Regions from separate parts of the Gordonia hongkongensis genome, predicted to be linked through region 2. Evidence: riboswitches for the same ligand, from Rfam matches in the RefSeq annotation. Region 2 holds a riboswitch; the other holds the start of a gene.
What was found. A riboswitch is a leader RNA that binds a small molecule or an ion and turns the genes downstream of it on or off. The one in region 2 is predicted to bind S-adenosylmethionine.
Positions count from the first base shown of each region.

Region 1 (6,608 bases), 2.5 Mb from region 2:
AGAACTGCACCCGGTGGGTGACCTCGTGTAGGCACACCCACAGGCGGAAGTCCGACGGGATCACCTTGAGCTGACGTTCGACGTTGATGATGTTCGGCGTCACCACCATCAGCACACCCGGTTCGCCGGTCTCCGGGTCGGGGGTGAACGGGTCGTACTGGCCGAGGATCGCGGTGGAGAGGAAGGCGAGCAATCCGCCGGCCTGGAGGCCGCCGAATCGGGCCCCGAGTCCGGGCGATCCCGCATCGATCGACTCGTCGGAGCCGAGCATCGAGCGCATCGACCGGGACGCGGCGTCGATCCACCCGGCCCGGTCGAGGACCCGGGTGGTCGGTACGCGCAGGCCGTCGGCGAGCCCGGTGACCTCACGGACCGGGGCTTCGGCCCGGGTCGCGGCGTCGGCCAGTTCCGTACGGGCCGCCTCGTAGGTGTAGGCCGTGGTCTTGGGACCGGGACGGGCGAGACGTTTCGCGGTCGACGCCGCGAGCGACCAGTCGATCTGCGACCCGATGCCCGGTTGACGGTCGGCGGTCTCGGCGACCTCGGTGGTCCCGGTTCCGGTGATCCCGGCGTCGGCGACGTCCGATCCGGCGATTCCTGACGTGGTCATCGGCACCCGCACTCTCTCAGTTGGCCCACCACGGCGTCGAGGGCGGGTCGCGCGTCCGCCGGCGAGGTGCCGCCGGACATCAGGGCGAACGACAGCACACGGCCGTCGACTGTCTGCACTATGCCGGTCAACGAACTGACCCCGGTGAGTGTTCCGGTCTTGGCGCGTGCCCAGCCCGCGCCCGGGTTGCCCGGGGCGTCGAACCGGTCCGCGAGCGTACCGGTGCCACCGGCGATCGGCAGCCCGTCGAGCATCGGGCGCAGCGCCGGCCGGCTGGGCCCGCTGGCGGCCGTCATCACGGCGTCGAGCAGTTCCGGCGTGGTGCGGTTGGCGTAGGAGATCCCCGACGCATCGTGCAGGGTGGTGCCCGCCCACTGGTCCGGGAACATCGACGACAGGACTTGTTCGATCGCCTCCACGCCGCCGGCGTGCGTGGGCGGCCCGCCCCGGTGCACCGACAGTTCGATGGCCAGGGTCTCGGCGAGCACGTTGTCGCTGTAGCGCAGCATGTCGTTGACCCGGGTGACCAGCGGCGCCGACTGGACCTTCGCGATGACGCGGTCGTTCCCCGATGCGGCTGCGCCGGAACCGGTCACCTCCGTGACGGGACCCTCCACGCCGAGAGCCGCGGCCAGCGCCTCGCCGGCCATGATGCCCGGTTCCGCGGTGCGCGGCGAGTACTCGTCGAGCGGTTCGAGCCGGGCGCCGTCGACCATCAGCGATTCGATCGGCGCGATGTCGCCACCCTGGATGTCCCGGCGGTCCCAGGTGGTGTCCATCGTCGGACCCGAGAACGCGCTCAGGTCGACGGCCACCGACGTCACCGGGATCTCGGTGTCCTCGATCTGCCGCGCGAGGTCGGCGATGCGACCGGGGTCGGTGTAGAAGGTGTCGGTGCCGGCGGGCTGTGCGGACAGGGTCGGGTCACCCGCCCCTCGGAGGATGATCTGCCCGTTGCTGCCGGCCACCACCGTCGTGGTCAGTCGCTGATCGTGCGGCACGGCTTCGAGGACGGCCGCGGCCGAGAGGACCTTGGCGTTCGACGCGGGGATCCGCGGACGCTCGGGGTTGCTGGTCCACAGGACCGCGCCGGTCAGCGAGTCGCTGATCATGCCGGTGAGTTCGCCGAGCGCCGGATTCCGCAGTGCCGGCGCGATGGCCCGCGACACACCGCTCGGCGTGGGCTCCGGCGCGGAGGCGACCACCGGGTCGATCCGGGGGTCGACGGCGATCGCGGCGGGCTGCGGGGGAACCCCCGGCGGCAGTTCGGGTTCCCGGTCGAGCCGGAGCGCGATGACCACCGAGGCCGTCGCGACGAGGGCCAGGATCACCACCGCGGTGATCGTCCACCACAGAAGTCTCCGACCGGAACGACCGCCGTTTCGGGTGGATGCGCCCACAAAGCCTCCGGGTCTCTCGCGGTTGACGGTCGATGGAACGGCCCGGACATACGCACAACGAGGGGTACGAACATCGAGGTCGCCGGACCAACAGTATCGTTGGGGCAGCGTGCGGGCGTTTCGGCCCGACGCGGCATCCCCGATCAAGACTGCCAGGAGGAACTGTGGAATTCGATGTGACCATCGAGATCCCCAAAGGTGGCCGCAACAAGTACGAGGTCGACCACGAGACGGGCAAGGTCTACCTCGACCGCTACCTGTACACCTCGATGGGCTACCCGGCCGACTACGGCTACATCGACGGCACCCTCGGTGAGGACGGCGACCCGCTCGACGCGATGGTCCTGCTCCCCGAGTCGGTGTTCCCGGGCATCATCGTGCGGGCACGGGTCGTCGGCATGTACACCATGACCGACGAGGCCGGTGGCGACGACAAGCTCCTCTGCGTCCCCGCCAAGGACGTGCGCTGGGACCACATCAAGGACATCTCCGACGTGTCCGAATACGAGCTGGGACCCATCGCCCACTTCTTCGAGCACTACAAGGACCTCGAGCCGGGCAAGGAGGTCGACCCGGGCGGATGGGTCGGCCGCGACCAGGCCGAGAAGATCGCACAGGAGGCCATCGATCGCCTCGCCGCGCACCCCGACGCGGCCAACGAGCCCTCGCGCGGCTGATCTCTCCCGCACACGAGACCGCCGGCACCATCATTCGAGATGGTGCCGGCGGTGTCGTCTGGTCACCAGGTGGCTTCGACTCGGCGCCTCGACCTCGACGCGCTCCTTCGTCGCTTGCTCGGCCCGGCGGCTACGCTCGGTGCCGGCTCAACCAGCAGTGGGTCAGGCCACGCGGTACCGCTACTCGGCGAGCACCGGCAGGATCTGTTCGCGGATGCGGCGTTCGGTGGCCGCGCCGTCGATCGGGATGAGGATCACGGCGTCGGCGACCTCGGCTGCGTAGATGTCGCGGACCAGCGTGATCAGTCCGTGTGTCGTCCCGATGTAGCGGATGGTCCCCGAACTCGTCTCCGACGACGCGTTCACCGCCGCAGCAGCGGCCGTGCGCGCCGACGCGGCGTCCGGCGCGACAGCCACCTCCACCTCGAGTGCGACCACGAACTTGGCCTGATCGTGGCTGCCGGCCCGGAGCAGGGAGCGGGCGCGCTGCGCCTCGCGGAGGGTCTCCCGCCGCACGACGATCGGAAACGTCTGTGCGAGATCGTCTCCCGCGAGCGCGATCTGGAATCCCGGACGTCCGATGCTGATCGGGGCCGTCGGGGTGGCAGTCGGTGCGGCGATCACGGTGCCGCGGTCAGCACGTGCGTCGAGTTCGATGGTCATCTATTCACCCCTGGTCGAGTTCGGTCGGTCTGGTCGGTTCGCGCCCGGAATGCATCGAGAATCCGGTCGATGTCGTCGACGGTGGTGCCCGCTCCGAAACTCGCGCGCACCGTGTCGGCCGGCGGTGCGAGGCCGTCGACGGTGTAGCCCGCGACTCCCGCGCGGTCGGTGGAATCGGTGAAGATCCGCAGCGGCGTGAAGCCGCCGATCGCGGCCAGGCCGGCGTCGAGACGTTCGGCGAGGCGGCGTTCGTGCAGCCCGATCGTCTCGGGTCCGAGATCGGCGAGCACCCGACACGCCTCGGCGACCGCGATCGCCCCGGGAACGCCGTCGGCGTCCGGCGAGGCGTCGACATCGGCGGCGTCGAACCAGTCACGACGACCGATCAGGACGCCGGGGCCATCCGTCCTACGACCTGGTTCACCGAACGCGACGTAGTCGATGCCGTGGCTGACGACGGAGACGGGCCGGTGCCCGACGAGTTGCGCGGCGTCGACCAGGATGCGGGCCCCGGACCGGTGCGCGAGCGAGGCGAGCCGGCCGATCGGCAGCACCTCGCCGGTGATGTCCGATACCGCGGTCACGAGCAAGAGCGATGCCGGCGCCGAGGCGAGCTCGGTCTCCAGCGCGACCAAGGTGTCCTCGATGGTCTCGCAGGCCGGGACGAAGCGCGCCCGGTCGCGCCCCTGCCGTGGTGCGCACCACCGCAGCAGGTCGGCGCCCTGCCCGATGTCGAGGACGACGACGTCGCCGGGAGTGATGCGCGCCGCGAGGTCGAGGGCAACGGCGGCATCGCGGGTGAAGACGACGGTGTCGTCGACCCGCGCACGGACGAACTGCCGCACCGATTCCCGGGCGGCGTCGAAGCGGACGTCGACTGCGGGCGACAGGCGACCGGCGGGTGCGGACAGGACAGCGGTCACGGCAGGAAACTCCTCAGACAATTCGCGCTTGCCGCGTCCGGTCGGTACGCGGCCGGGTCGTCACCCGGAGCACCCCACCGCGAAGGAGGGTTGCCGACCAGCGAGCCGGGGCTTGTCACTGGCACTCATGACCTACGACCAAGGGTCGTCGATCTCGCGCGGACGTGTCAATTTTCACTCAACGTGATCGGAAGTTAGGGCACACTTACCTGTAGCGTGTCAGGGGTGTCAGCGACTGATGTGTTCGTGTTGTCCCGCCCGCACGGCACCGTGCGGGGCACGGGCGCGGTCCGTGCGTTCACCGACGTCGACGCCGCCTCGGCCGCCCTGCGCGCCGGGACCGTCGACGGTCTGACCGGCGCGATCCCCTTCGACCTCGCCGACCCCGCCGCGCTGGTGGTGCCCGAAGTCCTGCACGTCGACGCGGCGCCGCTGGCAGGCACACCACCGCTGACGCGCACCCCGGTGTCGACGACCCTGCACCCCACGGCCGACGAGCACCGCGAACGTGTCGCACACGCGGTGAAGCGGATCGTCGCCGGCGACGTCGGCAAGGTCGTACTCGCCCGCAGCGTCGACATCGTGCTCGACGCCGAGGTCGAGCCTCGGCAACTCCTCGACGCATTGGCGGGCGGCAATGCCGGACACAACGCATTCGGTGTCGATCTCGGCGCGGCCACCGGCTCGGGTTCGTGGCTGTTGGGCGCGAGTCCCGAAGTGCTGCTGCGCAAGTCGGGCTCCGTCGTCACCTGCCACCCGTACGCGGGATCGGCGCCGCGGTCACCCGACCCGGTCGTCGACCGCGCCGCTGCCGACGGATTGTTCTCCTCGGCGAAGGATCTCGCCGAGCACGCCTTCGTCGTCGACCACCTGCGAGACCGGCTGGGACACCTCTGCGACGACGTCGACGCGCCGTCGACCCCGCAATTGCAGTCGACCGGGGAGGTCTGGCATCTGGCCACCCCGATCCGCGCGCGGCTTCGGGACCCGGCGACCACTGCGCTCGATCTCGCACTCCTGCTCGGCCCCACCCCGGCGGTCTGCGGCACGCCGAGTGATGTTGCTGCGCAGATCATCCGCGAGGTCGAGGGTGAGCGCGGCTTCTATGCGGGGGCGGTCGGCTGGTGCGACGCCGCCGGCGACGGGGAGTGGATGGTCACCATCCGGTGCCTCGAACTCGAGGCCGATCGTCGCAGCCTCCGGACGTGGGCCGGCGGCGGTATCGTCGAACACTCCGACCCGCAGGGCGAACTCGAGGAGACGGCGTTCAAGCTGCGGACGGTCCTGAACGCGTTGGGCATCGCCGCACTCGACTGAGCGGATCAATTGCGGACGCGCGCGATCTTCGCCCGTTACGCTCGTCGATGATGCCCGACGACCTGATCATCGCCCGAAATCCGGAACAGGGCTCCTCACTGCCCTTTCTGGTCCGGATTCCGCTCGGCAGTGACGGGATCGTCTTGAAGGTGAGGGAGACCTGGCCGCGAACCAGCAAGGTCTATTGTCATCGCGCCGACGAATGGCCGACCACACCGCAGATCGTCGAACGTCTTCCGGTTCGGTCGGTGACGCGGCGCGGGGCGGCGATCGATCTGGTGCTCGACCGCGCTCGCGAGAATCGGTCACAGTTCGTCGTCACGCGGGCTCGCGGACGCGAGATGATCTTCTGGCAGACGCGCAAAACCACCAAGCAGGCGCGTCCAAACGTCACGCTTCCCAAGGCTCGGGCACACGGCCAGGCGCTCGAGATCGTCGTCGACACAGGCGAGAAGTACGCCTACTCCTTCGGTCATCAACAGGCGACCACCACTCGACACCGCCTCGATGCCGGCGATTACGCGATCGTCGAGGACGACCAGGTGGTCGCCGCCGTCGAACGCAAGTCGATCGACGACCTCGGCAACGGTCTCATGAAGGGAACTCTCACCTACCAGTTGGCAGGTCTCGCGGGACTCCGACGCGCCGCGGTGGTCGTCGAAGCCTCATACAGCAAGGTGTTCACGCGCGAATACGTCAGCGGCGCCGCGCTGGCCGAGGCGGTCGCCGAGGCGCAGGTCCGGTTTCCGACCGTGCCGATCGTCTTTTGCGACAACCGCAAACTCGCCGAGGAATGGACCTACCGCTGGCTCGGTGCCGCGCTACACGAATGGCGGCTCACCGTCGGCAGCGAGCCCATCGTGCAGGGCCTGCACGGTCCACCGGCGACACCGTCGGAGATCAGGGCGTGGGCTCGCGCCCAAGGGATCGAGGTGCCCTCCAAGGGACGGATCCCGAGTACGGTGCGAGCGGCCTGGGATCGCCGGAACGACTGAATGGCACCACCCTCCGGGGACTC
Region 1 is NZ_CP095552.1:4,345,929-4,352,536, forward strand. It holds gene MVF96_RS19635 (zinc-dependent metalloprotease) at 1-610, opposite strand, end outside; gene dacB (D-alanyl-D-alanine carboxypeptidase/D-alanyl-D-alanine endopeptidase) at 607-2,010, opposite strand; gene MVF96_RS19645 (inorganic diphosphatase) at 2,175-2,687, shown strand; gene MVF96_RS19650 (hypothetical protein) at 2,868-3,350, opposite strand; gene MVF96_RS19655 (aminotransferase class V-fold PLP-dependent enzyme) at 3,347-4,273, opposite strand; SAM riboswitch class IV at 4,293-4,406, opposite strand; gene MVF96_RS19660 (isochorismate synthase) at 4,514-5,590, shown strand; gene MVF96_RS19665 (ERCC4 domain-containing protein) at 5,641-6,585, shown strand.
Region 1: linked by a shared signal. The riboswitch ahead of MVF96_RS19655 (aminotransferase class V-fold PLP-dependent enzyme) and the one ahead of MVF96_RS08480 (bifunctional o-acetylhomoserine/o-acetylserine sulfhydrylase) in region 2 are both predicted to bind S-adenosylmethionine.

Region 2 (6,608 bases):
GTGTAGCCGAACCGGGGAAATCCGTTGACGGGGAGTCGGGCTCACCGGTGACCCCGGTACCTCGGTCCGGCAGCCCGGTCCCGTCGGTGCCGGCGCCGCGCTGACAGGACGCCGCCGACAGCTGGGTTACGGTCCGTCAGGCGTCGCGACGCGCGAGTTCGACAGTGCGCTTGAGTAGATCGCTGATGGCATCGAATTCGGTGAGGAATCCGTCGTGGCCGGTCTCGGAGTTGACGACCTGGAGCCCGCCGACGCAGTTGCCCAGCTCGTCGGCGAGTTCGACCTGCAGCCGGATCGGGTAGAGACGATCGGAGTCGATCCCCCCGACGATCACCGGAACGCGGCAATTGTTGAGCGCCTTGGCGACTCCGCCGCGACCACGGCCGACGTCGTGGTGGTTGAGGACCTCGGTGAGGACGACGTAGCTGGCCGGGTCGAAGCGGGACATCAGCTTCGACGCCTGGTGGTCGAGATAGCTTTGCACGGCGTAGCGCCCGCCGGTCAGGGGATTCTCGTCGCCCTGGGCGTCGTTGCCGAAGCGGGAGTCGAGCTCCGGCTCGCTGCGGTACATGAGGTGGGCGATCCGACGCGCGATCCCCATGCCCTGCAACGGAATGCGGCCGGTGCCGTGGTAGTCGCCGCCGCACCAGTCCGGGTCGGCCTTGATCGCGGCGATCTGTGCGGACTGGATACCGATCTGATCCGCGGTCGCGCGGGCGCCGACGGCGAGCACGAGGGCGCTGCGGACGCGGTCGGGGTACTCGATGGCCCACTCGAGCGCGCGGGCGCCGCCCATCGAACCGCCGAGAACCGCACCGACGCTGCGGATTCCGAGGCGGTCCAGCAGTGCCACCTCGGCGCGGACCTGGTCGAGCACGGTGATCTGTGGGAAGCGTGAGCCCCAGGGCCGACCGTCGGGGGCGATGGAGCCCGGACCCGTCGAGCCCTTGCATCCGCCCAGGACGTTGGCGGAGATGACGCACCATTCGTCGGTGTCGATGGCCTGTCCCGGGCCGATCAGCCCGTCCCACCATCCGGCCGAGTCGTGGTCGGCGTCGGCGGGTCCGGTGACGTGCGAGTCGCCGGTCAGTGCGTGGAGCGTGAGGATGACGTTGTCGCGGGACGGCGACAACGTCCCCCAGCGCTGGAACGCCAGGGTGACGTCGTCGATCCGTGCTCCGCTGTCGAGAGGCAACGAGCCGATGGGAATGCCGACGAGTTCCCCGTCCGGGAGGGTCTCCCAGTCGGGCTGATCAGATGCTGTCGCATTCAGGTCGATACTCACCGACAAAGCTGCCTCACCTGTTTCACTTGGCCGCCGCGAATCCCTGTTCGAGATCGGCCAAGATGTCGTCGATTCCCTCGATGCCCACGGCGAGCCGGACCAGTCCCGGGGCCACGCCCGCGGCGAGCTGCTCCTCGGGGGTGAGCTGGCTGTGTGTGGTCGAGGCGGGGTGGATGACCAGCGACCGCACATCGCCGATGTTGGCGACGTGGCTGTGCAGGCTGAGCGCGTCCACGAACTTCTTGCCGGCGTCCACTCCGCCCTGGATCTCGAAGGCGATGATCGCACCCTGACCCTTCGGGGCCAATTCCTGACCGCGCTTGTACCAGGGCGAGGACTCCAGACCCGCGTACGCCACGGACTCGACCTGCGGGTGTGCATCGAGGAAGGCGGCGACCTTCTGCGCGTTGGCGACGTGGCGCTCGATGCGCAGACTCAGCGTCTCCAGGCCCTGTGCCAACAGGAACGCGTTGAACGGGGAGATCGCCGCGCCGGTGTCACGCAACCACTGCACGCGTGCCTTGAGTGCGAAGGCGGGCGCGCCCAGGTCGGCGAAGACAGCACCGTGGTAGCTCGGGTCCGGCGTGGTGAAACCGGGGAACAGGTCCTTCCCGTCGCGCTGGACCCGCCAGTCGAAGGTGCCGCCGTCGACGATGACGCCGCCGATCGCGGTGCCGTGACCGCCGATGTACTTCGTCGCCGAGTGCACGACGATGTCGGCGCCGTGGGCCAGCGGGCTGATCAGGTACGGGGTGGCGACGGTGTTGTCGATGATGAGGGGTACGCCGTTGCGGTGCGCGACCTCCGCGATCCCCGAGATGTCGAGGATCTCGTTGTTGGGGTTGGAGATCGACTCACCGAAGAACGCGCGGGTGTTGTCCTTGACCGCGGCCTGCCACGACGCCGGATCCTCGGGGTCCTCGACGAAGCTCACCTCGACCCCGAGCTTGGGCAGTGTGTAGTGGAAGAGGTTGTACGTGCCGCCGTACAGGCGGGGGCTCGACACCACGTGCCCGCCGGTCTCGACGGCGTTGAGGATCGCGTAGGTCTCGGCGGCCTGTCCCGATGCGACGAGCAGCGCGGCGACGCCGCCCTCGAGCGCGGCGATCCGCTGCTCGACGGCATCCTGCGTGGGATTCATGATGCGTGTGTAGATGTTGCCCGGTTCGGCGAGCCCGAAGAGATTGGCCGCGTGCTGGGTGTCGTTGAAGACATACGACGTCGTCTGGTAGATCGGCAGCGCACGGGCGTTGGTCACCGCGTCCGCGGACTGCCCGACGTGGATCTGCTTCGTCTCGAAGCTCCAGTTCTCGCTGGGATCGTTGCTGTCGAGGGTGCCGTCAGGGACATCAGACATGGCGATTCATCACTTTCTACGGTCGGCAGGGCCAACTCGACCCTGTTGGGGTCCGACCTTCGGACCCGCGCTTGCCGGGGATCGCCACTGCGATCCCGCAACCCGGTCATCACCCGGAGCACCCCACCGCGGAAGGAGGGTTGCCGATCAGCCAGCCGGGGCTTCGCACTGATACTCATGACCTGGCGACAAGGATATAACACGGATGTGAGCGCCCGAGAACCGTCCCGGTCACGCCGCGCCCAACCCTTGAGAAGTGCACCGGAAGGGTGCCGGTGGCTGTCCTCCGACCGAGTGAAATCGGGTGTGGTCAGATACGAAACCACTGGTCAAGGTAGTTAGCGACGCTCAGCGTGCTGTCGGTTCCGCGATCGCGGATCTAGAGTTCGGGACAGCCCCGGCTGCACCGGAATGCTCCGCTCAGGTGGTCCGGGTTCGCACAGGAGCGCTCATGGCCGTGATGGCTCATCTCCGGACCCGACGCGTCGCTCTGTTGGCCGCCTCGATGTCGACGTTGTCGACCCTCGCCGCATTCGGCTTCACCGGGGTGGCGGCGGCGACAGCCGGCGGGCCCTCGTGCAGCGGTGCCGTCGTGGTGGTCGGGGGGACCGTCGACGCTGAGTCGCTATTGCTCGAGGGCGTCAAGGAGCGTTACCGCGAGCAGGGCTATGAGGTGATCAACGCGCCCTACCCGGCGACCATATGGCCGCTCGGAGCGACGGGGTACGACCGCAGTACCGAACAGGGGATCGCATCGACGGCGTCCGCGATCTCGTCGTATCGAGAAGCGTGCGGGTCCGAGGCGCCGGTGGTGGTGACGGGCTATTCGCAAGGGGCGCGCATCGCTGGAGACGTGCTCGCCGGTATCGGCAACGGCCGGAAGTTCGATGTCGCGAACACGCCCGACGATCCCAGCGACGACGTCGTGATCTCCGACGTCGGGGTGTCGGGCGAGCTGTATTCGGATCCGCGGCAGGCCGGTGACAAGACCGGGCGAGGTATCGAGCTGTCGCTGATCGGGATCATTCCCGGACTGACCATGTCGGGGCCACGTGGTGCCGGCAGCACGGACGCCGGCTTCGGGACGGTCAGCGACCGGGTCGTGTCGGTGTGCATCGAGGGCGACCCGATCTGCGACCTGCCCGATCCCGTCTACGACCCGATCGGCGCCATCGACGGCATCCTCGGCTACCAGGTCAAGCATTTCCTGTATCCAGAGGAGATGTCGGGCAACCCGCTGCAGCCGGGATACACGTGGGCGAAACGTCCGGTCGAATGTGCGGACGGCGTCTGTATGGTCGCTGCGGACTCCGCACTCGCCGAACTCGTCCAGGGCTGGGCTCGCAACCTCGGCTACCAGGGCGCCATCGGCGATTTCCTGTCGGATCGCCCGACCATCGGGCTTCCGTTCGGCATCGAACTGGCGAATCTGCAGCCGGTGGTCCGGCTGGTGCAGGGCTTGCTGCCGCCACTCCCACGTCTCGGGTACGGCGCATACCTACCCGACATCTTCGTCTTCGAGGACATCCTGCAGGGCATCGTCACCGCGACACCGGCTCGGTTCGTGCGCGGTGTCAGCGCCCTGGCTGCCAGCGTGCGCAGCATCGTCCTGCTGCCGGTCAACTTCGTCCGATACTGGGCGGGCGCGCTCATCGGGCCGGTGGCGTCGGAGGGCGGCGCCGTCACGATTCTCGCGGCGGACACGTCGCACCTGCGATCGTCCACGTTCGCGCGACTGGCAGCCGTACCCGACGAGTCCGTGGGGCCGGTCCGCGCTGAAGAAGTGGGCGGGTCCGGCCCCTCGTCCGAGCCGTCGGCGGCCCGGGGTGCCGAACCGGATGCCACCGACCCGTCACCGGCCGAGCAGCCCCCGGTGGGCCACACGACCGACACGTCGTCGGGGGCCGACACGGGCACCGATACCGAGACCGATACGCCCGACGCGGACCCCGCGCCTGCCCCGCCTCGCGACGACGACTCGCCGGCCGCCACCGATCCCTCGGGAAGCGATGTCAAGACGTCTGGAACCGACGGCCACGGGGGAGAGGACGGCGAGAAGGCCGGCTCGTCCGACACGGCTTCGGACCCGGACGGGCCTTCCGCAGACCCGTCCGACCCCGACAGCGATGCGGGCTCCGAAGCCGGCGACTGACACCCCGCGCGATGCTGAGGACACTGCGTGTGTGAATGAACTCACCACCGGCTGAGGAATCAGCGCTGACGGGCGCGGGTTGGCATCGACCGTGCCTGATGCTCTCTCGACGACCGAAGCCCCGGCCGACCCCTCACTGACGGGTCCGTCCACCGCCGGGGAACTCCGCAGCCCCGCGCGGGCCGAATCGGCCGAGGTGTCCCGCCGGGTGCGTCGGTGGACGATCCTCGCCCTTGCGCTGGGTGGATTCGGGATCGGGACGACCGAGTTCGTCGCCATGGGCCTCCTGCCCAACATCGCCGGATCTCTGGGTGTCTCGGAACCGACTGCCGGACATGTCATCTCGGCCTACGCGATGGGTGTGGTGGTGGGTGCGCCGCTGATCGCGGCGCTCACCGCGCGGATGTCCCGTCGGACGCTTCTGATCGGCTTGATGGTGGCGTTCACGGTCGGCAACCTCGCGACCGTCCTCGCACCGGATTACGGTTTGCTGCTGGTGGCGAGATTCGTCGCCGGCCTCCCGCACGGCGCCTACTTCGGTGTCGCGGCTCTGGTCGCCGCTCATCTGGCCGGCCCGCGCAACCGTGGCAAGGCCGTGGGACAGGTGATGCTCGGTCTGTCCGTCGCGAACGTCCTCGGCGTACCGGCGGCCGCCTGGCTCGGTGAGACGCTCGGCTGGCGGTCCGCGTTCGCGATCGTGGTCGTGATCGGAATCGCCACCGTCGTCGCGCTGATCCGGGTGCTTCCCACGCTCAGCGGGGTGAAGACCACCGACCCGCTCACCGAGCTCGGTGCACTCAAGCGGTCCCAGGTCTGGTTCACACTGGTCATCGGAACCGTCGGGTTCGGTGGGATGTTCGCGTTCTACACGTATCTCAACTCCGCGCTGACCACCGACACCGGGCTGTCGGTGTCGGTCGTGCCGTTCGCCCTGATGTTGTACGGACTGGGAATGGTGACCGGCAACTTCGTCGGCGGTTATGTCGCGGACCGCAGCGTGGCGGTGGCGATCCTCGGCGGACTCACCGCCACCGCACTCTCCCTCGGCGCTTTTGCGGTGCTGGCCGAGAATGCTTGGGCGGCATTGATCCTCACCTACCTCGTGGCGCTCACGGGATCGATGATGCTACCCGCGCTGCAGACCAGGCTGATGGATGTGGCGGCCGATGCACAGACCCTGGCCGCGGCCCTGAACCATTCCGCGCTCAACATCGCCAACGCGGCCGGAGCGCTGCTCGGTGGCGTGGTGGTCGGTGCCGGCTACGGATACCTGGCGCCGTCGGTGGTCGGGGTGATGCTCGCGGTGGCGGGTATCGCGGTCACCGTCGTGGCCCTCGCGACCGCGCGGCACCAGCCCGTCGGGTCCTGAACGAGCGCGGCCGTTCTACCTACGACGAGGGCCGACCGGATAAGTCCGGTCGGCCCTCGTGTCGTCGAGTCGGTGCAATCAGCCGTTCGTGGGCGGTGTGGCGATCGTCTTCGACAGGTAGAGCTGCTCGCCGAGCTTGTTGATCAGCTCGAGTTGCGTCTCGAGATAGTCGATGTGTTCCTCTTCGTCGGCGAGGATCTGCTCCAAGAGGTTGGCGCTGGTGATGTCGCCCTTGGACCGGCACATCGCGATTCCGGGGCGGAGTCGTTCCACCACCTCGACCTCGATCGACATGTCCGACTCGAACTGCTCCCGGATCGACTGCCCAATACGCAGCGGCAGCAGGCGCTGATAGTTGGGCAGGGCGTCGAGGAACAGGATGCGATCGGTCAGGACCTCGGCGTGAGTCATCTCCTCGATCGACTCGGCCCGTGTCTTCGCGGCG
Region 2 is NZ_CP095552.1:1,867,550-1,874,157, forward strand. It holds gene MVF96_RS08470 (Hsp70 family protein) at 1-104, shown strand, start outside; gene metX (homoserine O-acetyltransferase MetX) at 137-1,291, opposite strand; gene MVF96_RS08480 (bifunctional o-acetylhomoserine/o-acetylserine sulfhydrylase) at 1,308-2,642, opposite strand; SAM riboswitch class IV at 2,705-2,825, opposite strand; gene MVF96_RS08485 (cutinase family protein) at 3,094-4,794, shown strand; gene MVF96_RS08490 (MFS transporter) at 4,886-6,163, shown strand; gene bfr (bacterioferritin) at 6,242-6,608, opposite strand, start outside.